Regions from separate parts of the Arthrobacter sp. LAR12-1-1.1 genome, predicted to be linked through region 3. Evidence: riboswitches for the same ligand, from Rfam matches in the RefSeq annotation. Region 3 holds a riboswitch; each other region holds the start of a gene.
What was found. Region 3 has a riboswitch for thiamine pyrophosphate ahead of thiO (glycine oxidase ThiO). Riboswitches for the same ligand answer to the same signal wherever they lie in the genome.
Positions count from the first base shown of each region.

Region 1: linked by a shared signal. The riboswitch ahead of thiC (phosphomethylpyrimidine synthase ThiC) and the one ahead of thiO (glycine oxidase ThiO) in region 3 are both predicted to bind thiamine pyrophosphate.
Region 2: linked by a shared signal. The riboswitch ahead of MRBLAR12_RS04780 (bifunctional hydroxymethylpyrimidine kinase/phosphomethylpyrimidine kinase) and the one ahead of thiO (glycine oxidase ThiO) in region 3 are both predicted to bind thiamine pyrophosphate.
Region 4: linked by a shared signal. The riboswitch ahead of MRBLAR12_RS22805 (ECF transporter S component) and the one ahead of thiO (glycine oxidase ThiO) in region 3 are both predicted to bind thiamine pyrophosphate.

Region 1 covers NZ_JBEGIG010000056.1:20,847-26,669, forward strand. The annotation lists partial or broken gene MRBLAR12_RS20075 (VOC family protein) at 1-568, opposite strand, end outside; gene MRBLAR12_RS20080 (amidohydrolase family protein) at 651-1,733, opposite strand; gene MRBLAR12_RS20085 (GNAT family N-acetyltransferase) at 1,730-2,236, opposite strand; TPP riboswitch at 2,311-2,419, shown strand; gene thiC (phosphomethylpyrimidine synthase ThiC) at 2,415-4,250, shown strand; gene MRBLAR12_RS20095 (alpha/beta fold hydrolase) at 4,247-4,981, opposite strand; gene ffh (signal recognition particle protein) at 5,052-5,823, opposite strand, start outside.
Region 2 covers NZ_JBEGIG010000003.1:33,970-39,792, forward strand. The annotation lists gene rpmA (50S ribosomal protein L27) at 32-295, opposite strand; gene rplU (50S ribosomal protein L21) at 358-666, opposite strand; gene MRBLAR12_RS04780 (bifunctional hydroxymethylpyrimidine kinase/phosphomethylpyrimidine kinase) at 1,070-2,794, opposite strand; TPP riboswitch at 2,777-2,873, opposite strand; gene MRBLAR12_RS04785 (Rne/Rng family ribonuclease) at 3,020-5,823, opposite strand, start outside.
Region 3 covers NZ_JBEGIG010000012.1:509,682-515,504, reverse strand. The annotation lists gene MRBLAR12_RS10490 (hypothetical protein) at 1-254, shown strand, start outside; gene MRBLAR12_RS10485 (4a-hydroxytetrahydrobiopterin dehydratase) at 284-955, opposite strand; gene MRBLAR12_RS10480 (thiazole synthase) at 1,014-1,838, opposite strand; gene thiS (sulfur carrier protein ThiS) at 1,844-2,080, opposite strand; gene thiO (glycine oxidase ThiO) at 2,077-3,417, opposite strand; TPP riboswitch at 3,412-3,532, opposite strand; gene thiE (thiamine phosphate synthase) at 3,559-4,254, shown strand; gene MRBLAR12_RS10460 (ferritin-like fold-containing protein) at 4,363-5,037, opposite strand; gene MRBLAR12_RS10455 (RNB domain-containing ribonuclease) at 5,076-5,823, shown strand, end outside.
Region 4 covers NZ_JBEGIG010000078.1:150,944-156,766, forward strand. The annotation lists gene MRBLAR12_RS22800 (ABC transporter ATP-binding protein) at 1-1,155, opposite strand, end outside; gene MRBLAR12_RS22805 (ECF transporter S component) at 1,200-1,847, opposite strand; TPP riboswitch at 1,914-2,057, opposite strand; gene MRBLAR12_RS22810 (heme-degrading domain-containing protein) at 2,246-2,791, shown strand; gene MRBLAR12_RS22815 (DUF4235 domain-containing protein) at 2,833-3,096, shown strand; gene mnhG (monovalent cation/H(+) antiporter subunit G) at 3,173-3,571, opposite strand; gene MRBLAR12_RS22825 (monovalent cation/H+ antiporter complex subunit F) at 3,561-3,839, opposite strand; gene MRBLAR12_RS22830 (Na+/H+ antiporter subunit E) at 3,836-4,381, opposite strand; gene MRBLAR12_RS22835 (Na+/H+ antiporter subunit D) at 4,378-5,823, opposite strand, start outside.

The DNA of each region.
Region 1 (5,823 bases), on a different contig from region 3:
AATGAACGTCGCCCACTTGCAGGTGGACGTGCCCGACGCCGGCGGCGGCCTCGCGCTGGCCGGTCACGGATTCTTCGGTCAGGAACTGCTGCAGGTAACGCTGCGGCGGCAGGGCCAGGCTGTCCATGACGACGTTCTTGCCCTCCCACGACCAGGCTTCCCGCGGCCGGTCCCAGTACAGCTCGATGCCGTTGCCCTCGGGGTCGTTGAAGTAGAACGCCTCGCTGACAAGGTGGTCCGCGCTGCCCGTGAAGGACTGGGGCTCATACTGGGCCGCGGTGGCCACGGTAGCCGCCAGGGAGTGCTGGTCCTCGAAGAGCAGGGCGGTGTGGAAGAGCCCGGCCTCGCCGCGGGAGGGAATGTTCAGGCCGGGGGCGGGCGCCAGGTGGACCAGCGGCTTGCGCTTGCGTCCGAGGTAGAGGCCGCCGTCCTGTTCGGCCACAATTTCCAGGCCGAGGGCCTACTGGTAGTAATCGGTCATGAGCTTCATGTCGCCGACCTTGAGCATCACGGTGCCCATGCTGAGTTCGGCCGGAAGGAGATCCTGGGTGCTGGATTCTTGGGTCATCGAAACGCTCCGGTGTCTTGCGGCCACCGGGTATCGGCGACCTTTCGTATAGGGTTAAATTACTTGAAGCTTCAATTTATTCCTAACGGATGAAGTGCCCCCTCAGCACAATGTGCTGTAGGCCCGCGAGGGTGCCGAGGTGCTGCCGGGGGTCTTCGGCGCATACCAGGACGTCGGCGCTGGCCCCTTCGGCGATGCCGTCCGCGCCGAGCCACGTCCTCGCGGACCAGGCCGCCGCGTCGAGGGCGGCTGCTGCGGGCAGGCCGGCGGCGTGCAGGGCATGGATCTCGTCCACGATCCGGCCGTGCCTGATCACGCTGCCGGCGTCGGTGCCGGCATAGATGGCCACCCCGGCCTCGTAGGCTTCGAGGACCCGTTCAGCCCGCCGTTCCCACAGCGAGCGCATGTGGGCGGCGTAGCGGGGGAACTTGGCCTCCGCCCGCGTGGCGATGTCCGGGAACGTGGCGATGTTGATCAGAGTGGGCACGATCGGGACGCCTTGGTCGAGGAAGCGCGGCAGGTGCCGGGGCAGCAGCCCGGTGCCGTGCTCGATGCAGTCGATCCCGGCGTCGAGCATGTCATCCAGGGTGTCTTCGGCGAAGCAGTGCGCGGTGACCCGGGCCCCTTCATCGTGGGCGGCCTGGACGGCGTCCTTGACCGTCCGGGCGGGAAAGCTGGCCGCCAGGTCGCCGGCGTCGCGGTCGATCCAGTCCCCCACGAGCTTGACCCAGCCGTCGCCCGCGCGGGCCTGCTTCCGCACCGCCTCTACGAGATCCTCCGGCTGGACCTCGATGGCCAGGCCCGGCAGGTAGCGCCGGGTCCTGCCGAGGTGCCGGCCGGAGCGGATGATCCGGGGAAGGTCCGCCCGCTGCTGGAGCCAGCGGGTGTCGTGGACCGCGCCGGCATCTCGGACCAGCAGCGTCCCGGCGTCCCGGTCCGCCAGGGCCTGGGATTCGGCGGTGTCCTCGGAAACGTCCCCGCCCGGGCCCAGGCCGATGTGGCAGTGTGCGTCCACGAACCCGGGAATGACCCAGCCGTCCAGCACGGTCTCCGGCGCGGCTGCCGGGCGGCGGAAGGTCAGCAGTCCGTCCACCGACCAAAGTCCGCGGCGTTCCTGGTCCGCGGCCGTGAGGATGGGGCCGCTGAATTCGATGATACCGGTCATGGCCTAAGCCTAATCCGCATGACAACCCGCCGGCCCAGATCATCCAGCCCCAGCTGCGCTTCGTGCACCCGCAGGGCAGCCAACGCCTGGCCCGGCTGGGCGAATTCCTCGAAACCGCAGCTCGCGTAAAACGGCCCATTGAACGGAATGTCCGCGAAGGTGCTAAGCGTCATCGATAAACAGCCACGACTCCGGGCCGCATCGATGGCCGCCTCCACCACGGACCGGCCGATCCCCCGCCCGCCGAAGTCCGGCTGCACGGAGAGTTGCTCCAGGTGGGCCTGGCCGCCGAGTTCGTCAACGCGGGCAAATCCTACGGGCGGGTTTCCGGCGACAAGTATGAAGCGCGGCTCGACCGGCGTCGTCAACGCCGGAGCCGGGAGCGCCTGGTCCCCCGGCTCCGCTTCGAGGATGCGGTCTGCTGCGGCCTCGAGAACCGGCAGCGCCGGAAGGTCTTCCGGCGTCGCCGTCCTGATCCGGGCCGCGGCCCCGGGCACAGTCACAATGCCAAGCTAACACCGCGGTCCGCCGGCCGCGTCATACTCCACAGCCGTCGACAGGCACGTGGTAGCTTCGTCTACGACCACACGGGTGCCCCCTGCAGGGGCTGAGATCGGGCTGACGCAGCCTGCGACCGTTGAACCTGTCCGGGTAATGCCGGCGAAGGAAGTGAGTATTTTCGTGAATACCCAATTGACCCAGCACAGCCCTGCCCAAATCGAGCCCGTCCAAATTGAGTCAGCCCAAAATGAGCCTGCAGCCGCCACGCAGTCGCTGAAGTCCCACTCGCTGGCCTTCACCACGGACCCGGACCATGGCATCCGCGTCCCGGTGACCGAGATTGCCCTGGAACCCTCACCGGGCGGCGTCGGGAACGCACCCTTCCGGGTCTACCGCACCGCCGGCCCCGGCAGCGATCCGGTCCGCGGGCTGGAGCCCTTCCGGGCATCCTGGATTGAGGCCAGGGCGGACACCGAAACCTACGCCGGCCGGGAACGGGAGCTGCTCGACGACGGCAAGTCGGCGGTGCGCCGGGGTGCGGCGTCGGCCGAGTGGCGGGGCGGCCGGCCGGTGCCGCGGCGCGCCGTTGAGGGCAAGACCGTCACGCAGATGCGCTACGCCCGGGACGGTGTCATCACCCAGGAAATGCGGTTCGTCGCGCTGCGGGAGAACTGCGATGTGGAGCTGGTCCGCAGCGAGGTGGCCGCGGGGCGGGCGATCATTCCCAACAACGTCAACCACCCCGAATCCGAGCCGATGATCATCGGCAAGGCGTTCCTGGTGAAAATCAACGCCAATATCGGCAACTCCGCCGTGACCAGTTCCATCGCCGAGGAGGTGGACAAACTCCAGTGGGCCACCCAGTGGGGCGCGGACACGGTCATGGACCTCTCCACCGGGGACGACATCCACACGACACGCGAATGGATCATCCGCAACTCCCCCGTCCCCATCGGCACGGTCCCGATCTACCAGGCGCTGGAGAAGGTCAACGGTGAGGCGAATGCCCTGACCTGGGAGATCTTCCGGGACACCGTGATCGAGCAGTGCGAGCAGGGCGTGGACTACATGACCATCCACGCCGGGGTGCTGCTGCGCTACGTGCCCCTGACAGCCAACCGGGTCACCGGCATCGTCTCCCGCGGCGGCTCCATCATGGCCGGCTGGTGCCTGGCGCACCACCAGGAGAACTTCCTCTACACCCACTTCGACGAGCTGTGCGAGATCTTCGCGAAGTACGACGTCGCGTTCTCCCTGGGTGACGGGCTGCGGCCCGGCGCGACGGCGGATGCCAACGACGCGGCGCAGTTCGCCGAGCTGGACACGCTGGCCGAGCTCACGCAGCGGGCCTGGGAGTTCGATGTGCAGGTCATGGTGGAGGGCCCGGGACATGTGCCCTTCCACCTCGTCCGGGAAAACGTGGAGCGCCAGCAGGAACTCTGCAAGGGCGCCCCGTTCTATACGCTCGGGCCGCTGGTCACCGATATCGCACCGGGGTATGACCACATCACCTCGGCGATCGGCGCCACGGAGATTGCCCGCTTCGGCACCGCCATGCTCTGCTACGTGACACCCAAGGAACACCTCGGGCTGCCGAACAAGGACGACGTGAAGACGGGCGTGATCACCTACAAGATCGCGGCCCACGCCGCCGACCTCGCCAAGGGCCACCCCGGCGCCCACGAACGCGACGATGCCCTGTCCAAGGCGCGGTTTGAGTTCCGCTGGCGGGACCAGTTCGCGCTGTCCCTGGACCCGGTGACGGCGGAGGCCTTCCACGATGAGACGCTTCCCGCGGAGCCGGCCAAGACAGCCCACTTCTGCTCGATGTGCGGTCCCAAGTTCTGCTCGATGCGGATCAGCCAGGACATCCGGGACGAATACGGTTCAGCTGATTCGCAGGCGGCCCTGGCGCAGATGGCGGCCGGAATGCAGGCGAAGAGCAATGAGTTCCTCGCCTCGGGCGGCAAGGTCTACCTGCCGGAACCGGCCGTAGGCGAACCTGCAGCCTCCTAGGACGCCCGGGCGTGCTGGTGCCGGCTAACCTCGGCGATGTACGAGCGGATGGCCCGGTCCCCCTCGGCTGAATCCTGGGGCCGGTGCCCTCCCGGCGCCGTGCGGTGCAGGGCGCCGGTCTCGCGCAGGTAGCCGGCGATTTCCTCATACAGCGGTTCCCAGCCTCCGGTCAGGACCAGCGTCGGCACGCCCGGCACGATCTGCAGCGGGGCTTCCCACGGCGGCGCCTGCAGGCGGAGCCGGCGCGCCGCCCGGAGGGCCTCCGGCGTCGTGGCCCCCGGGGCGTCGGCCGCAAACGCGCGGCGGATGAACTCCCGCTGGAAGTCGTCGTCGCTGAGGTTGTGCCGGACGTCGAAGAGCGGCTGCATGAGCGCCCGGTGCGCAGCGGTGGCGGGAAGCTCCGCGGTCAGGGACAGGCAGGCCGGTTCCACCAGGGTGAGCGACTGGACGAGGTCGGGCCGCTCGACGGCAGCCATCATCGCGGCGATCGCGCCCTGCGAATGGGCCACCACATGGCCGCCGGCCTCGCCGCGGCCGTCGTCTGCCAGCGACGCGAGCACAATTGCGGCGTCGGCGGCGAAGTTGGATTCGAGGGGTTCCGCGACGGCGTCAAACCCGTGCCGCCGCAGGAACAGGGCGTCGTAGTCCAGCGCCATTCCGTGCTGCTTTGGCCACGCGGCGGCACCGAAGCTGCCATCCCCGTGGACGAAGACTACGCGCTGCTTGAACATTGTCTAACCCTATGGCACTTCAGTGCTGATGCCGCCGGCGACACAGTCCCGGCGGCATTAGCAGCTGCGGCTACTTGCTGCCGCCGAGGAACTTGTCGAAGCCCTTGGGCAAATTCAGCTGGGACGGATCGAAGTCGCCGCCCTGCTGGCCGAACGATGCCCCGGTGGGCAGGGCCTTGGAGCCGGCGGCACGCCGGGCCTCGGCGTCGCGCAGTTCCTGCGCTGCCTTGGCCGGGTTGCCGGAGCGGGCCTTCTTCTTGGGCGCGGGCTTGGCTCCCTTGCGCGCCCCGCCGCCCATGCCGGGCATCCCCGGCATTCCGGGCATCCCGCCGCCGGCGGCCATCTTCTTCATCATCTTCTGGGCCTGGGCAAAGCGCTCCAGCAGTCCGTTGACCTCGGAGACGTGCACGCCGGAACCGCGGGCAATGCGGGCCCGGCGGGAGCCGTTGATGATCTTCGGAGCAACGCGCTCGTGCGGGGTCATGGACCGGACAATGGCCTCAACACGGTCGATCTCGCGCTCGTCGAACTGCTCCAGCTGCTGGCGGATGTTCTGCGCGCCCGGCATCATCATGAGCATTTTCTTCATGGAGCCCATGTTGCGGATCTGCTGCATCTGGGCGAGGAAGTCATCCAGGGTGAAGTCTTCCTGGTCGGCGAACTTCTTCGCCATCCGGGCGGCTTCATCCTTGTCCCAGGACTTCTCGGCCTGCTCGATCAGGGTGAGGACGTCACCCATGTCGAGAATGCGCGAGGCCATGCGGTCCGGGTGGAAGAGCTCGAAGTCGTCCACGCCTTCGCCGGTGGACGCGAACATGACCGGCTTGCCGGTGACCGATGCG
Region 2 (5,823 bases), on a different contig from region 3:
ATGGCCCGCCCCACCGATTTAGAACGTTTTGTTACTCTGCAGCTGCAGCAGCCACGATGTTCACAACGCGGCGACCACGGCGGGTGCCGAATTCGACAGCACCGGGGGTCAGGGCGAACAGGGTGTCGTCCCCGCCGCGGCCGACGCCGGCGCCCGGGTGGAAGTGGGTGCCGCGCTGGCGGACGATGATCTCGCCTGCGGAAACTACCTGGCCACCGAAGCGCTTGACGCCGAGGTACTGGGCGTTGGAGTCACGACCGTTGCGAGTGGAACTCGCGCCTTTTTTATGTGCCATTTGGAATGCCTGCCTTCAAAAAATTCTGGGGAATCTGCTGGAACCTGAACAGTAACGAAGAGTTACTTGATACCGGTGATCTTGACCTTGGTCAGTTCCTGACGGTGGCCCTGACGCTTCTTGTAACCGGTCTTGTTCTTGAACTTCTGGATGACGATCTTCGGACCACGAAGGTCTTCGAGGATCTCAGCCGTAACCGTTACCTTGGCCAGGTCCGCAGCAGCAGACGTGACTTTGTCACCGTCCACCAGGAGCAGTGCGGGCAACTCAAAGGTGCTGCCGGCTCCACCGGGGACGCGGTTCAGGGTAACGAAGTCTCCAACGGAAACCTTCTCTTGGCGGCCGCCTGCGCGGACAATCGCGTACACCACTGGGGAACTCACTTCTCTCGACGTTTATTACTAGATTTGCGTGCGGAACCTGGGGCCAAATTGTTTGGACCGGCTCACGCTGTGCCTCAACGCCGGTGGATTCCCCGGGGGAACCCATGAGCTATCCCCGGAACAAATCCACTTGGAATTCCAAGCAGGCTGTTCTCAGGGTCATAACCCAAGTGTTGGCGTAAGCACCGAAGATCTAGAATACGCTAATTTTGCCTTCGGCCGCAAATGAGGCTGGTTCCGGCTGGTAGTCCGTGATAGGCGCCACAACGTCTTGAAGCAAAGACCGTGTCAATGTTCTTGACCGTGATCTCGACCGTCTTGATGCTGTGCTGCCGCAACGACTTCCGGAACCGTGCCCCACCATCGTACCGGCTGTGCGGGCCAGGTCGTGTCAGGCGTACAGCCGCGGCGCGTCGAAGAAGGCCACTTCGTAGCCCGATGACTGCCGGAAAGCCAGGGCCATGGCCTCCCGCTCGCTCCCGGATGCCCGTCTGGCCGCCGTGTCCGTGTACGCGATGGCCTGCCGGGTCGCGGCGGCGAAGTCCTCATCGGCGTACGTCCGCAGCCAGTCGGCGTAGGGGTGTGCCACGGGGGCGCCGCCGGCAAGGAATTCCCGGTGCAGGGTGGCCCCGACCTCGGCGTAGAGCCAGAAGCATGGGAGCGCCGCCGCGACGAGGATCGCGTAGCTGCCGGCCACCGAGGCGGCCAGCAAGTGGTCCACGTACGACTTCGTCACCGGGCCCAGGTTGGGGGCAGTGGGGCGGGTGCTGAGCCAGGAACGGTGCAGCTCTGATTCGACCTCCAGGCAGGTCTGTGCGGAACGGGCCCAGAACAGCTGCTCCGCCTCGGTGGGGGCGATCGCGGCGGCACGGGCCAGGACCCGGGAGTAGCCGTTGAGGTAGATGGCGTCCTGGGCGAGGTAGTACGCGAACTCGTGCTCGGGCAAGGTCCCGTCGGCCAGCCCGCGGATGAAGTCCAGGGCGTAGATGGCGTCAAGATCGCCCGCGGCCCCTGCGCGCAAGGCAGCGGCGAACTCGCCCTCCGCCGGACCGTGGCCGTCGAGGCTGCCCTGGCCGCGTTGGTCGTCTTTGAGGGCGTGCACATCGCCAGTTTGCTGCATGTGGTGGAAGTGATGGACCGGACCGTTGCCGGAGCCGACGTCCAGGGCCGCGGCTTCGCGGAGCGCGCCCAGCAGCCACGGCTTGACCTCCCGCAACGCCGCTTCCCAGTCCCCCACCCGGGCCTGCACGGTGGCCATGGCCGAGGACAAGGAGCAGCCGGTGCCGTGGCTGTTGCGCGTGGCGATCCGCTCCCCCGGCACCACCACCGTTTCCCGGCCGAGCAGGCCCCCGGTGTTCACCAATGCATCCGGGCAGCCGGCGCCCGCGCCGTTCCCGCCCTCCGCGGCATCGCCGCCGTCGACGGGTCCGTCCCCGGGCTGGCCGCCCTGGGAGTGTCCGTCCTTGAGGTGCCCGCCTTTGACCAGCACGGTGGTGCCGGTCAGGGCCGCCAGTCGTTTGCCCTGCGCCAAGGCCTCAGCCCAGTCGGCCGCGGCGGGCTCTTTGAGCAGGATGGCGAGTTCGGCGAGGTTCGGCGTGATGAGGTCCGCCAGCGGCAGGAGGGCCTGCAGGGCGGCCTCGGCCGATTCCTGCAGGAGCCGGTCGCCGCTGGTGGCGACCATCACCGGGTCCAGGACGACGACGTCGGGGCTCACCTTTTCCAGCCAGCTGCGGACGGCGTCGATCACCGCGGCGTCGCCGAGCATGCCGATCTTGACGGCGTCGATGCCGATGTCGTCGCTGATGGCGTCCAGCTGGGCCGTGAGGAACGCGGCCGGGGGCACGTGGACGGCGCGCACGCCCTGGGTGTTTTGGGCCGTCAGGGCCGTGATGGCGGCCATGCCGTAGCCGCCGTTCGCTGCAATGCTCTTCAGGTCGGCCTGGATCCCGGCCCCGCCGGAGGGGTCGGAGCCGGCGATGGCCAGCACGCGGGGAATGCGCGGGGGTGCGGACGGGGACGGCACGGACGGGGACGGCACGGACGGGGACGGCCCTGCCGTCTGACAATCGCTGGGCAGAAACTCGGACTGATTCGATCTCGCGGACAAGTCAGACATCCCTTCGCCGGTGCTAACCGGACAGGTTCAACGGGTCTGGATCTCAGCCGGCTGATGCGCGGCACCCCGTGTCAGTGTTCCAGCCTAGCCGTTGCCACCGGGCTGCCCCGTTAACGCAGGAGCGGGACCGGGCCGGAGCGGACGTATTGTTACGCCCGCTCCGGCCCGGTCCCGCAGTCCAACCAGTCGAAGGGACCGGTCGGGGAAGCGATCAGTCGCGGCGGACTACAGCTCCGACGCCGGTACGCCCACGCCGAGGATGATCGGCTCGTTGCCGGCCGGGATGGACGCCGGCCTGGCCGCGGCGGGTGCCTTGGCCTCGTGAACCGATCCGGCCGCGGCCGGCCGCGTCGCCTCGCGATGCTCCACGGAGGTCTCGTTCGCAGCGCCCTGGGCGCGGCTGGCGCTCCGGTTGCGGCGCCCGCGGCGGCCACGAGCCGTGGTGTCCGCTGTCCGCGAAGCCGGCGCCTGCGCAGTGCGCACGGCTGCGGGCGCCTCCGGTGCCGCGGAAGCCGCGGAGGGCGGGGCCTGGACGGCGTCCATCCCGGCCGGCTTGCCGGCCTCGGCGTCGCCCAGGTTGGCGAAGGCCTCGGTCAGCAGGTCCAGGGTCAGGGCCGGTTCCGGCGTGTCCTCGGCGTGCTCCACGAACGGCAGGGCCACCTGCTCACCGCCAAACGTCAGCACGGTCGCGGGACGTCCGGCTGCCTCTTCGGCGGCCGCGAGCTGCGTGACGGCGTCGACGGCGGCCTTACGGGCCCCGGCGTCGCTGGCAGCGGCTGCCTCCCCGTCGTGCAGGTGCGCGGCGTGCGCCGCGGCGGCGATGTTGGCCAGCGCGGCCCGGGTGGCTTCAGCCTTGGCGTGGCGTTCGGCCTCGGTGGGCTCGACGTGGACGGCTGCGGGTGCGGCCGGCGCCGTCTCCGGGCCCTGGCCTCCCCTGCCGCGGCGACGGCTCTTGCGCTCCGTGCGGGCAGCAGGCTGCGCCTCGGCGCGCGGCACATAGTGCTCCGCGGCAACCGTGTTGGCGCGGCGGTGTTCCACCGGTTCGTCGTGGGTGACGATGCCGCGGCCCGCGCAGGTTTCGCACTGTTCGCCGAAGACTTCCAGCAGCCCGGTGCCCATCCGCTTGCGGGTCATCTGCACGAGGCCCAGCGAGGTCACCTCGGCCACCTGGTGCTTGGTCCGGTCCCGGCCCAGGCACTCCACCATGCGGCGCAGCACGAGGTCGCGGTTGGATTCGAGCACCATGTCGATGAAGTCGATCACGATGATGCCGCCAATGTCGCGCAGGCGCAGCTGCCGGACGACTTCCTCGGCCGCTTCCAGGTTGTTCTTGGTGACGGTTTCCTCGAGGTTGCCGCCGGAGCCGGTGAACTTGCCGGTGTTGACGTCCACCACGGTCATGGCTTCGGTGCGGTCGATCACGAGGGAACCGCCGGAGGGCAGGAAGACCTTCCGGTCCAGGGCCTTGTGGATCTGCTCGTCGATGCGCCAGGCAGCGAAGATGTCCGTGTCCTTGGTCCACTTCTCGAGCCGGCCCACGAGGTCCGGTGCCACGTAGGTGACATAGGCCTCGATGGTGTCCCAGGCTTCCTCGCCGGAGACGATCAGCTTGGAGAAGTCCTCGTTGAAGACGTCGCGGACCACCTTGATGGTCAGGTCAGGTTCGCCGTAGAGCAGCTCGGGGGCGAGGATTTTGGTCGACGTCGACTGGCTCTCGATGCCCTCCCACTGCGCGCGGAGCCGGTTGATGTCGTGCGTCAGCTCTTCCTCGGAGGCACCCTCGGCCGCGGTGCGGACAATGACGCCCGCGTCCTCAGGCAGGCGGTCCTTGAGGATCCGCTTGAGGCGGTTGCGCTCGACGTCGGGCAGCTTGCGGGAGATGCCGGTCATGGAGCCGCCGGGCACGTACACAAGGTAGCGGCCGGGCAGCGAGATCTGGCTGGTGAGGCGGGCCCCCTTGTGGCCGACCGGGTCCTTGGTGACCTGGACCAGCACGGAGTCGCCGGACTTCAGCGCGTTCTCGATCCTGCGCTGTTTGCCTTCGAGGTTGACGGACTCCCAGTTCACTTCGCCGGCGTAGAGCACGGCGTTGCGGCCGCGGCCGATGTCCACGAATGCGGCTTCCATGGACGGCAGCACGTTCTGGACCTTGCCCAGGTAGACGTTGCCGATCAGGGAATCCTGCTGGGTCTTGGACACAAAGTGTTCGGCCAGGACGCCGTCTTCGAGGACCCCGATCTGGATTCTGTCGTCGCGCTGGCGGACGATCATCTGGCGGTCCACGGACTCGCGGCGGGCCAGGAACTCGGCCTCGGTGATGACGGTGCGGCGGCGGCCGGTGTCGCGGGATTCGCGGCGTCGCTGCTTCTTGGCTTCCAGGCGGGTGGAGCCCTTGACGGACGTGACGCGGTTGTTGACCGGCGCCTCGGCCATGGCCCGCGGCGCACGGACGCGGGTCACCGTGTTGGGCGGATCGTCGCCTTCCCCACCGGTCAGTTCCAGGTCCTGGTCGCCGCGGCGACGGCGGCGGCGGCGGCGCGACGTCACGCCATCCTCAAGGGTTGCCTCGGAACCTTCGTCGCCCTCGTCCTCGGCGCCTTCGGACTCGGTGTCGGACTCGGCGGACGTACGGGTGCGCCCGCGCCGGCCACGGCTGCGGCGTCGACGGCGGCTGCCGGCGTCCTCGTCCTCGTCGCCTTCTTCCTCCTCGGGCTCCGCTGCTGCTGCGGCAACGGGGACCGGGCGCACCACGGTGCTGAGGTCGGGGGCCTGGAAGATCACGGAAGTGAGGGCACCCGGTTCCATGAACAGCGACGTGGCCGGGCTTTCCTCGGGCAGGGCTTCCGGCTCTTCGGGCTGGGCCGCGGCGGGGGCTTGCGCAGGTTCGGCCGCCGTGGCGGCTTCTGCCGGCTCGGCTTCTTCGGCCGGGACCGCTACTGCGGGTACGTCTTCGGCTTTCGGTGCGGCCTTGGCACGGCTGGCGCGGCGCCGGACCGGCTTCTCTGGGGCCGTCTCTGCGACCTTCTCTG
Region 3 (5,823 bases):
TGGTGTGGGCCAACGACAAGCGGCACACGAAATACGGCGTCAGCGTCCCAGCCGGAGTCGCTGCGACCGTCGGCATGCTGAGCTGGATCATCTTCATTGCCGCCGGGCTCGGCTACCAGCCGGGCCTGACCTGGATCCCGTGGATCCTGCCGATGGTCCTGGGCACTGCGGCCTCGATCGCGGCCGTGGTGTACCTCGGCAAGACCCGGACCCGGCAGGACACCGAGCGGCTCACAACCATCCTGAAGCTCTGACCGGGCATTACCCCGTCAAGGGGGCTGCCCTACGCCGGCAGGTCCGGCCCGTGGCCGTCTTCGGTGTACAGGCACAGACGGTTTCCCTGCGCATCCGTGACCACCACCCAGTTGGGTGCGTGGTCACGGTTCATTGAGGCCCCGGTAGCCGCGGTCTTCTCCAGTACGGAGCCGGACTCGGCCTTGCTCCTGTGGATGTCCAGGTGGATGCGGTTGGCGTTCGGGGTGGAGGTTTCCTGGAACCAGAGCGAGGGGCCGCGGCCGTAGGGGTCAGTGAGATCCCCGAACCTGCCCTTGCGGTAACCGAGGGCGACCCGCCAGAGCTCCGAAATCCCGGCGGGATTGTCCGAATCGATGGCCACTTCCACCGTCCGGTACAACCCCGGTTGCGCGGTGGCACCGACTGCGGCGGCCGCCACGCTGGCCGCCGTCGCCGCTTTGACGTCCCTCGGCGTCACCTCGGTGCCGGCGTCATGGGAACTGTAGCGAAGAAAGACCCGATTGTAGCGCCAGTCCAGGTCCGGGTGGTGGTTCTGCTCTTCGGCGAGGCGCCCGACGGCGGCGATCAGCTCCAGTGCCGCGGCCGCCGTCGGCGCCGTGTACACGGTCACCAGCCCGCCGAGGCGGTACCGCCAGTCCGGCAGGCCCGCCAGCGCTTCGTCGAGCTGGGGGCGGGTGAGGATGTCGTCCGTGGCTGCCATGACAGTCTCCTTGACTGGTTGACCGACAAGACTGGCGGCCTACCGGGAGCGGCCGGACTCAGAGGAATTCGGCCCGGCCTTCCATCGCCGAGGACGCCAGCGCGTGCTCGCGGCGTGGGATCCTGCCAGCCTTTTTTGCCAGCCTACCGGCGATGACGGCGTGTTTGAAGGCCTCGCCCATGAGCACGGGATTCTGCGCCCGGGTCACGGCCGTGGCCAGCAGCACGGCGTCGCAGCCGAGTTCCATCGCCAGGGCCGCGTCCGAGGCCGTGCCGATCCCGGCATCCAGCACCACGGGCACGGACGCGCGCGAGACGATCAGCTCGATGTTGTGCGGGTTCAGGATGCCCAGGCCGGTGCCGATCGGGGCGCCCAGCGGCATCACGGCTGTCGCGCCGAGGTTTTCGAGCCGGAGGGCAAGCACGGGGTCGTCGTTGGTGTAGGCGAAGACCTTGAAGCCGCGGGCCACGAGCTGTTCGGTGGCGTCCACGAGTTCGACTGCGTCCGGCAGCAGGGTGTGCTCGTCGGCAATGACTTCGAGCTTGACCCAGTCCGTTTCCAGGGCCTCCCGGGCCAGCTCGGCGGTGAGGACAGCATCCTTGGCGGTGAAACAGCCGGCCGTGTTGGGCAGCACCCGGATCTGGTGGTCATCGAGCAGCTGGAACAGCGAGCCCGTCTCGGCCGGCGAATAGCGGCGCATCGCCACCGTGGTCAGCTCGGTCCCGGAGGCCACGAGCGCGGCCCCCAGCCCGTCCAGGCTCGGCGCACCTCCGGTACCCATGATGAGGCGGGAGCTGAGCTCCACGCCGTCGACCACGAACGGGTCGGCCACCGCCCCGGTCACCGGTACGGCCGGTGTTCCTGCCAACGTCGTCTCGTTCATGCTGGTCATCCTCCCTGGACTGCCGTGACAAGTTCGACGTCGTCGCCGTCGGCGAGCGCCGTGGCGTGCCACTGGCTGCGCGGCACCACTTCGGCATTGCGGGCCACGGCGACACCGAGTTTGCCCCCGTCTGCAGCCCGGCCGTCGGGGCCGATGCTGCGGCCCGTGAGCTGGCTGACGAGTGTGCTGACGGAGGCGCCGTCGGCGACGCTCCGCTCCGTTCCGTTCAGTCTGATGTTCATGCTGCTTCCTTGTTGGGGCTGTCTCCGGACGTATCCGGGATGCGGGAAAAACGGTCGGGGCGGAACCCGGCCCAGCGCGGGTCCGGCGTCCCGTCCATGAGTTGCCGGCATACGGCGGCAGCGGCGGGGGTCAGCAGGACGCCGTGCCGGAAGAAACCTGTGGCGATGATCAGTCCCGGGACGTCCCCGCCGCCCGGGCGCGCGACCCGCCCCAGCAACGGGGCGTTGTCCGGGGTGCCGGGCCGGGCTCGGGCCGTGGCTTCCAGCAGCTCCAGCTCGGCGACCCCGGGCACCAGCTGCTGGGCGTCCCGCAGCAGCTGGTAGATGCCGCCGGCAGATACGGCATGCGGATTCGACGGTCCGTCCTCGCGCTGGGTGGCTCCGATCACCACGGTGCCGTCCTGGCGGGGAACGATGTACACCGGGACCCCGCGCACCATGCCCCGCACGGTTGCGGTGAGCAGCGGCTGAAGATGCGGGGGCACGCGAAGGCGCAGGATGTCGCCGTAGACGGGCCGCAGCGGCAGCGCCAGTCCGGCGGGCAGCTCCTCGAGCCCGGCGGCGCCGAGCCCGTTGGCGACGACGGTTTCTGCAGCCCGCACGAAACCGCCACCCGCCAGCCGTACGCCCGCAACCTGTCCGTCCTGCCACAGCAGGCCCGCCGCGCGCCGCCGGATCAAGCTCCCGCCCTCCGTGCCGAGCACGCCGGCGAGCCGGGCGATCAGGAGGCGGGGGTCCACCTGGTGATCGGCCGGGATGTCGAAGGCGCACGAGATGCCGGGACTCAGCAGCGGCTCCCGGCTCCGCGCCTCGCGCACTGTCAGCGGTTCCACGGTGAGGCCGCAGGCCTGCTGGACTTCCCTCAGGTCCGCGAGCGCGCGCCGGTCCGCCGCGTCGGCCCCGACGGCCAGGGTCGGCGTCGTCAGGTAGCCGGTACCGGCCCGAGATTCCGTGCCCCCGGCACCGGCGTCCATCCCGGCACCGGCGTCCACTTCGGCAGCGAATCCGGGCCACAGCCGGGAGGACTCAAGCATCAGCTCCAGGAGCTGCTCCTCCTGGTAGTGCAGCTCGCTCACGGGGGCCAGCATGCCGGCCGCGGCCCAGCTGGCTCCGCTGCCGGGAGCATCATCGATCAGCACCACGGACCGGCCCGCGCGGCTGGCCTCGAACGCGATGCCGTGGCCGATCACGCCGCCGCCGATCACGGCAACGTCTGCGGTGATGTCTGTGGTGATGCCTTCGGCGCTGATGTCCCCTGCGGTACCGGGCCCGGTGTCACAAACTCTGGAAGCGGCGTCATTTGCGGCTTCGGCTGTGCGGCCGGCTCGTGAGCCCATAAAAAAATTCCTTCCCTACGCCGGTACTAGCCGGATCAGGTCAAGCGGTCGGCTCTGACGCCCTCTCAGCCGTGCAGCGGCGACATGGCTGCTGCGGGCTCCCGCGGTATGCGCCCAGTTTAGAGGAACTAGGCTGGTCCCATGAGCCAGGACCCCCTCCACACCACCGCCCGCCTCTACCTCTGCACCGACGCCCGCAGGGACCGCGGCGACTTCGAGGACTTCGTTGACGCCGCCTTCGCAGGCGGCGTTGACATCATCCAGCTGCGCGACAAATCGCTCGAGGCGGCGGAGGAACTCGAACTCCTGGAGGTCCTTCACGCGGCAGCACAGCGCCACGGACGGCTGTGGGCCGTCAATGACCGGGCTGACATCGCCTCCTTGTCCGGGGCGCCGGTGTTCCATATCGGCCAAAAGGACATTTTGTTCGACGCCGCCCGCGGCTTCCTGGGCAAGGATGCCGTGATCGGCCTGTCCACCCACAGCCCGAAACAGGTGGACGCCGCCATTGCCGCCTCACCAGGCCGTAAAGGACTCGACTATTTCTGTGTGGGACCCGTGTGGGCGACGCCCACCAAGCCGGGACGCGCCGCCGTCGGCCTCGACCTGGTGCGCTACGCCGCCCAGGCAATCGGCCGGGCGAAAGCGGACGGCACCGGCAAAGTCGACGGGGTCGTGCCGTGGTTCGCGATCGGCGGGATCGACCTCAGCAACGTCGAGCAGGTAGTCCAGGCCGGCGCCCGGCGGATCGTGGTGGTCCGGGCGATCACCGACGCCGCTGATCCGGCCCACGCCGCGGGTGCACTGCTGGCGGCGCTGGACGCCGCGGAATCCTAGGCAGGTTCCCCGGCCCACAAGCCCGCCGGCGTTCCGGGCCGCGGCCACCCTGGCCGGCAACCAGGCCTGCACCCTCGCCGGCACCGCGGCTGGCGCTCGGTACTGGACCTACCCGGCCAGCCCCAGCCCTGCCATCCTGCGCGCGTGGTTCGCTGCGAGTTCGGCCGTCAGGCCGCTGACCAGCTCCCTGGCGTCGGCGTCGTCCAGCCCCGAGAGCCCGGCGAGGAACTCGTGCTCAAGGCTGACCCGCTGGGCGTGGGTCAGGACCTCACCCAGCAGGCGCCTGGCCCACAGCGCCAGGCGCGACGCGAGCCGGGGGTCATCGGCGAGGGCCGCCTTGAGACGCTCCTGCAGCACGGCCGTAGACTCGCCCGTGGAGCGGACCTGCCCGATCAGCTCCCGGGTCCCGGCGTCGACGTACCGGCCGACGGCGCTGTAAAAGTCAGCGGAGACCGTGTCGATCACGTAGGCCTTCATGAGCGCCTCGTACCAGTCCGCCGGGCGCGTGCGCTCGTGGAAGTGGTCCACTGAGGGCTGGAACGGCAGCATGGCAGCCTCCGTGTCCAGGCCCATGTGCTCGAGCCGGGCGCGGACGAGTTCGTAGTGCTGGAACTCGTCCACGGCCATCCTGCCCAGCACTGCACGGTCATGCAGCGTGGGCGAATACCGGGCGCTCGAGGACAGCCGTTCGAAGGCAGAAAGCTCGCCGTACGCCATGACTCCCAGCAGATCCGCCAGGAAGCTGTTGTAGAGGGCAGGATCGTCCGCAGTTGCGCTCATCATCCAAGACTAATAGCGGAAATCGGGCTACCCTGATTTTCGTGTCCCATCATCGCCTGACCCCCAGTGTCCACGAGCAGCAGAACCAGCTTGCCGGGGCTCTCAAGGCGCTGCGCACCACGCTGGAACTTCCCGGTCCGTTCCCCGAGAACGTGTTGCGCGACGCGGAGGCGGCTGTGGCCGAGCACAAGCTGCCGGACCTGGACCTCACACATGTCGAGTTCGTGACCATTGATCCGGCATCGTCCACTGACCTCGACCAGGCCCTGTTCATCGAACGGAGCGACGGCGGCTACAAGGTGTTCTACGCCATCGCCGACGTCCCGTCCTTTGTCGCCCCGGGCGGCGCGCTCGACGCCGAGACCCGGCGCCGCGGCCAGACCTTCTACACTCCGGACGGCCGGATTCCGCTGCACCCGGAAATCATCAGCGAGGCCGCCGGCAGCCTGCTCGCCGGGCAGCTCTGCGCGGCGTTCGTCTGGGAGTTCGAGCTCGACGCCGCGGCAGAGGTGACCTCAGTCCTCGTGCGCCGGGCACAGGTCCGCAGCCGCGCGAAACTCAGCTACAAAGGCGTCCAGGCCGAGCTCGACGCCGGCACCGCGGCGCCAGTGCTGCAGTTGCTGAAAGAGGTAGGCATCAAGCGGGTGGAGCTGGAACGCCTGCGCGGCGGCGCAAGCCTGAACATGCCGGAACAGGAAATCCAGCAGCTGCCCGACGGCGGCTACCGGATCGTGGCGGCCCCGCCGCTGCCGGTGGAGGACTGGAACGCCCAGATTTCGCTCATGACCG
Region 4 (5,823 bases), on a different contig from region 3:
GCCTATCCTGGCGATCAGCTGCTGGGCCTTCCACCGGTACGGATCGGTTCCGGCGTCACCGCTGAGCTTCGGCGCGGCCGAGACCGTTCCGGCAACGGGCCGCAGGAGGCCGGCCAGCGTCAGCGCCAGGGTGGACTTCCCCGCGCCGTTCGGTCCCGTGATGGTCAGGGCCTCGCCGGCGTGGACCTGGACGGAAACTCCGGACTGGACCGGACGCGGCGCGATCGTGCGGAAGCCGTCGCGCAGCCCGGCCCGCCGCGGCCGCGCGCGTGACACCGCGAGCCCGTCGGCCGCGAGCAGGAGCTGACCTGCGTCCCATGCCGGCAGCCGCAACCGCGTCGCCGGGACGTAGCCCGGCACCCAGACGCCCGCACCGATGAGCATGTCCCGCGCCTCGGCCAGGACCCGGTCCGGCGGTCCGTCAATCAGCACGGCGGAGTCCGTGGCGGACCCGGGCTGCAGCACCACGATCCTGTCCACCAGGTCTTTCCAGACCCCCACCCGGTGCTCCACGACCACCAGGGTGGCGCCGGTCTTGTCCAGGCAGCGGCCCACAGCGTCGCGGACCTCCAGGACGCCGGCGGGATCGAGGTTGGCGGTCGGCTCGTCGAGCAGCAGCAGCCCCGGCCGCATCGCAAGGATCCCGGCGAGCGCCAGCCGTTGCTTTTGTCCGCCGGAGAGTGCCGACGTCGGGTGGTCCAGCGGCAGCCGGCCCAGCCCGACGTCGTCGAGTGCCTCGCGCACGCGCGGCCAGATCTCCGCCGCCGGGACGGCGAGGTTCTCCGCCCCGAAGGCGACGTCGTCGCCGAGGCGGGAAAGCACCACCTGGGTTTCCGGGTCCTGCTGCACAAGCCCGGCGCGGCCGCGCTGCGCCCGTGGTGGGGCACCGTCGATCAGCAGGCTTCCGGTCTCGTCTGAGTCTTCGGAGTCGCCGGCCGGCCCCGAGGCGCCGGCCGCGCCGTCGCCCAGCACGCCGGCCAGGGCGTGGAGCAGCGTCGATTTGCCGGCGCCGGAGGGGCCCAGCAGGAGCACGCGCTCCCCCGGCCGGATGTCCAGGTCAAGGCCGCTGACGGCGGGCCGGGGCCTTCCAGCGTGCCGCCAGCCCCAGCCGCGGGCCGTGACGGCGGCCGGCCGGACGCCTGTTGAAGATCTCATGGGTGCTCTGCAGAGTTCAGGATAAGAGGGTTCTGGAGAAGCGATCAGGAGAAAACAGGCTCCGTGGCGGCCTTGCGGGAGGCAAAGGAGCCCAGCACTCCGGTCTTGGCCAGGCCGCGGGTGGCGAGCCAGGACAGTCCGCCGGCAATCACTGCGCCGGAGATTGTGGTGAAGGCGATGTAGGCGAGCTTGTCCCCGGCTGCGTAGGCGATGTTCCAGCCCCACGGCAGGAAGGAATCGTTGAGGCCGCAGAACAGGCCCGCGCCGGCTCCGGCGAGCAGGGACACCGGCAGGTTGAACTTCTTATAGAGGAAGGCCGCGAAGACCAGTTCCGCGCCGAGGCCCTGCAGGATGCCGGAGATCAGCACCGTGGTGCCGTACTGCGAGCCCATGATGAGCTCGCCCGTGGCCGCGACGGTTTCGCAGAAGAGCGCTGCGCCCGGCTTGCGGATGATGAGCATGCCCAGCACCGCCGGGATCATCCAGCCGCCGGCGTAGAGTCCGCTGAGCGGCGGGTAGAGCGCGTTGACCGGGACCGAAATGAGGTTCGCGCCCTGGGACCAGGCCCAGAAGATGACGCCGCCGGCAACGGCGATCAACGCGGCCACCACAATGTCCACCACACGCCAGGTGTAGTTGCGCCGGGCCGATGATGGGCCGGCGGAACCATGCTGTGCTGAAATATCTGTCATGTCGTCCTCCTGAGGAACAGGAGGGGAGGGTGCTCCGGCCGGCTTCGGCTTCCGCCGCCCTCCGCGCACCCTGAGAACTCGACTCCCTTGCGCCGGTACTAACCGGATCAGGTTCGAGGGTCTGCGGCTGTCCGCACTCTCAGCGCCCACCTAAGGTTTCCCCGGATTTTTCCGGTGATGCCCGACGGCGGCGCTCCCCTGTCGTAAATTGTTTCGCCCTTGTGGGCTGGCTCAGTTTACACCCGGAGGGCCGGGTTTTCAGCGGCGTGCCGTCACAATCCGGGACGGGGCAAAGCCGGTCTCCGCGGCCGGGAACGCCCCGCTTGGTAGAGTCGACGTGTCGGACACCCGGACCCGCCAGCGGGCGGCCTCGTCACCCACCGGAAAGCTGGATTATTTTGACGCAGACACCAGCCACACAAGATCCCTCCGGGGAATACGACCCTGACTCGAGGGAGCCGCAGCCGCAGGGATCCCTGGCGGTGCTCATCGGCCGGGTACTGGCCGAGATGGACGCGCTCCAGTTCGCGTCGTTCAGCAAGGACGACGCCCTGGACCTCGGGCTCCTCCTTGTCGAGCTGGGCAGGCAACGCTCGCTGCCCATCGCGGTCGACATCACCAAGGGCGAGCAGGTGCTCTTCCACGCAGCGCTGGACGGTGCCACGCCGGACAATGAGCGCTGGATCAACGCCAAGAAGCGGACCGCCATGCGGTACGAGGTCCCGTCCCTGCTGGTGGGCCTCCGGGCCCGCGCTGCCGGCGGAATGATCGAGGACAACGCCTGGTGGGACCAGACGGAGTTCGCCGCCCACGGCGGGGCGTTCCCCATTTACGTGCGCGGCACGGGCGCTGTCGCCGTCGTCACCGTCTCCGGCCTGCCCCAGAAGGCGGACCACGAACTCGTGGTCGAGGCCCTGCGGATGGTCCTCATACCGGAACGCTAGGCTAGGGAGAGACCCAGTTCCCGTCCCAAGGAGACCGAAGAATGAACATCATCATCAAGCTGCTCGGCACCGGCATCAGCCTCCTGGCCGGCTTTGCCGGCACCAAGCTGGTGGACACTATCTGGGAAAAGTCCACGGGCAACAAGCCGCCCAAGGGCCACGACGACGACGTCCCCACCACGCTGCGCTCGGCCCTGACGTTCGCCCTGATCTCCGCATCGGTCAGCGCCATCATCCAGGTGCTCGCCAACCGCGGCACCCAGCGCGCGATCACCCGCTTCGCCAAGACCCAGGACATCGTCTGACCGGACTCGACTAGCGGCGGCGCCGGTCGAAGCGTCGGTCGATGTGCCGGGCTGCCGCGCCGGTCACCGAACGGGCTCAGCGGCCGGCTTCGTCGTCGTCCACTCCGTGTTTGGCCGCCTGCTGGCCCGCTGCCTGTTGAACTATGGCTTCGAGCTCGTCGGAGCTCAGCAGTTCCGGATGCAGGTGCTTGGTCCGGTAGCCGGCCCGGCCCACCATGTGGGCCGACACGGGGACGGTGAGCAGCTGGAAGAGCCAGGCCACCACCAGGACGGGCCACACCCACCAGCTGCGCATCTGCAGGCCAAGCGCCGCCAACAGCAGGAACAGGCCGAGGACCTGCGGCTTGGTGGCGGCGTGCATCCTGCTCATGAGGTCCGGGAACCGCAACAGACCGATCGCGGCGCCGAGTGACATGAGCGCGCCGGTCACCATGAACACGGCGGAGACGGCATCGATCACTGTTTCAGGATTCACGGACGCTCTCCCTTCTCTCAGCCACGAACCGGGCCACAGTGACCGAGCCGACGAACCCGATGAGGGAAATCGCAACGAGCAGCATCAGGTTGTTGAGGTGCCGGTTGACGGCCATGTCGATGCACAGGGCCGCCCCAAAAATGGCCAGCAGCACGTCGGCGGCGAGAACCCGGTCCAGCAGCGAGGGGCCCCGCCCGATCCGGACGATCGCCCCCGCGGCGGCCAGGGAAAGTACGACGGCGGTCACCGTCAGGACGGTCTGCATCATGCGGCGATCTCCTGTGTGAGGGCGGACAGTTCGTCTTTGGTCCCCATGATCCTGATCAGCCCGGCCTCGGTGTCCCGGACCTCCTTGCGCAGCTTGGCCGCGTCCTCGGCATTGCGGACGTTGATGCCGTGGATGTAGAGCGTGGACGTTGACCTGTCCACCTCCACCACGAGGGATCCCGGAATCAGCGAGATCACATGCCCGGTGGCAGTGACCAGGAGGTCGGAATGGCTCCGGAGCGGCACGGCGACAATGGCGCTGACCACGTTGGGGCCGCGGACCACGGCGAGGTACAGGACCTGGAAGCTTGCCGCGACGACCTTTCCGAGGAAGATGAGGGCGAAGGGCACGGCGCGGAGCACGTTGAAGCGGCCGCCGAGCTCCACGGGGGGCAGATAGAAGATGCGCGCCACAAGCACGGCGATGAGGGCCCCGAAGAGGAGATTGCCCGGGCTGAAGTTCTGCCACAGCGCGCCCCAGACAAAAACGAGCCACACCAGCAGCGGCAGTTCCTGGCGCAGCGAGATCCTTTTCCGGTTCATTTGCCGCCACCCTGCAACTCGCCCTGCCCGGGCTGGGCCGCCGGAGGCACCGGCGGCACCGGCGCGTCCTCGCCAAGCACGGCCTGGATATAGGAGGACCTGTCCAGCATCTCCCCGGCGGACTGGTCGGCCACCCTGAACAGCGGCCCGGCGAAGACTGTCAGGGCCACGCCAAAGACCACCAGGCCCAGGGTGGAGCCCACCATGGTGCGGGGCAGCAGGGTCACGTTCGTCCTCCCGGCCCGGTCCCCGGTGGCGGAGTCGGCCGGTGCCGCCAGGAGCACCGGATCGGGGTGCTCAGCGTCCCCGGGCTTGCGCCAGAACGCCCGGTTCCAGACCCTCGCGATCGCCAGCAGGGTCAGCAGGCTCGTCAGCACGCCGCCGATCACCAGGGCGTAGGCCAGCGGTGTGCCCAGTTCGACGCCTGCCTGTAGCAGCCCCAGCTTGCCCAGGAAACCCGAGAACGGCGGGATTCCGGCCAGGTTCATGGCGGGAATGAAGAACAGGACCCCCAAGACCGGGGAGAGCTTGGCCAGCCCGGCCACGCGGTCCATGGATGAGCTGCCGCCGCGGCGTTCAATCAGTCCGGTCACCAGGAACAGGCTGGTCTGGATGGTGATGTGGTGGGCCACGTAGAACACCGCGGCGCCCAGGCCGGCCACCGTGGACATGGCCAGGCCGAACACCATGTAGCCAATGTGGCTGACCAGCGTGAAGGACAAGAGCCTCTTGATGTCGCTTTGGGCCAGGGCGCCGAGGATACCCACCACCATGGTCAGCAGCGCCGCGACCATCAGCGGGGCGTTGAGCGCATCCCCCGGGAAAAGCAGCGTCTCCGTGCGGACCATCGCATACACGCCCACCTTGGTCAGCAGCCCGGCAAACACCGCGGTGACGGGGGCCGGTGCAGTGGGGTAGGAGTCGGGGAGCCAGAAGGACAGCGGGAAGACGGCGGCCTTGATGCCGAAGGCCACCAGCAGCATGACGTGCAGCAGCGTCCGGGTGCCTTGGTCGAGGTCCCCGAGCTTGATGGCGAGATCCGCCATATTGATGGTTCCGGTGGCGCCGTAGACCATGGCGATCGCGATCAGGAACAGTACCGAGGACACGACGGAAACCACCACGTAGGTCACGCCGGCCCGGATGCGCGGGCCCGTGCCGCCGAGGGTGATGAGCACGTAGCTGGCCGTCAGCAGAATCTCAAAGCCGACGTAGAGGTTGAAGAGGTCTCCGGAGAGGAAGGCGTTCGACACCCCGGCCACGAGGATCAGGTAGGTCGGGTGGAAGATCGAGACCGGCGCGTCGCGGTCGCCGTCGGCCATGCCCTGTCCCGTTGCGTAGATCAGCACCGCAAGGCTCACGGTCGAGGACACCACGAGCATGAGCGAGGAGAACTGGTCCACCACCAGCACGATGCCCCAGGGCGGCAGCCAGCCGCCGAT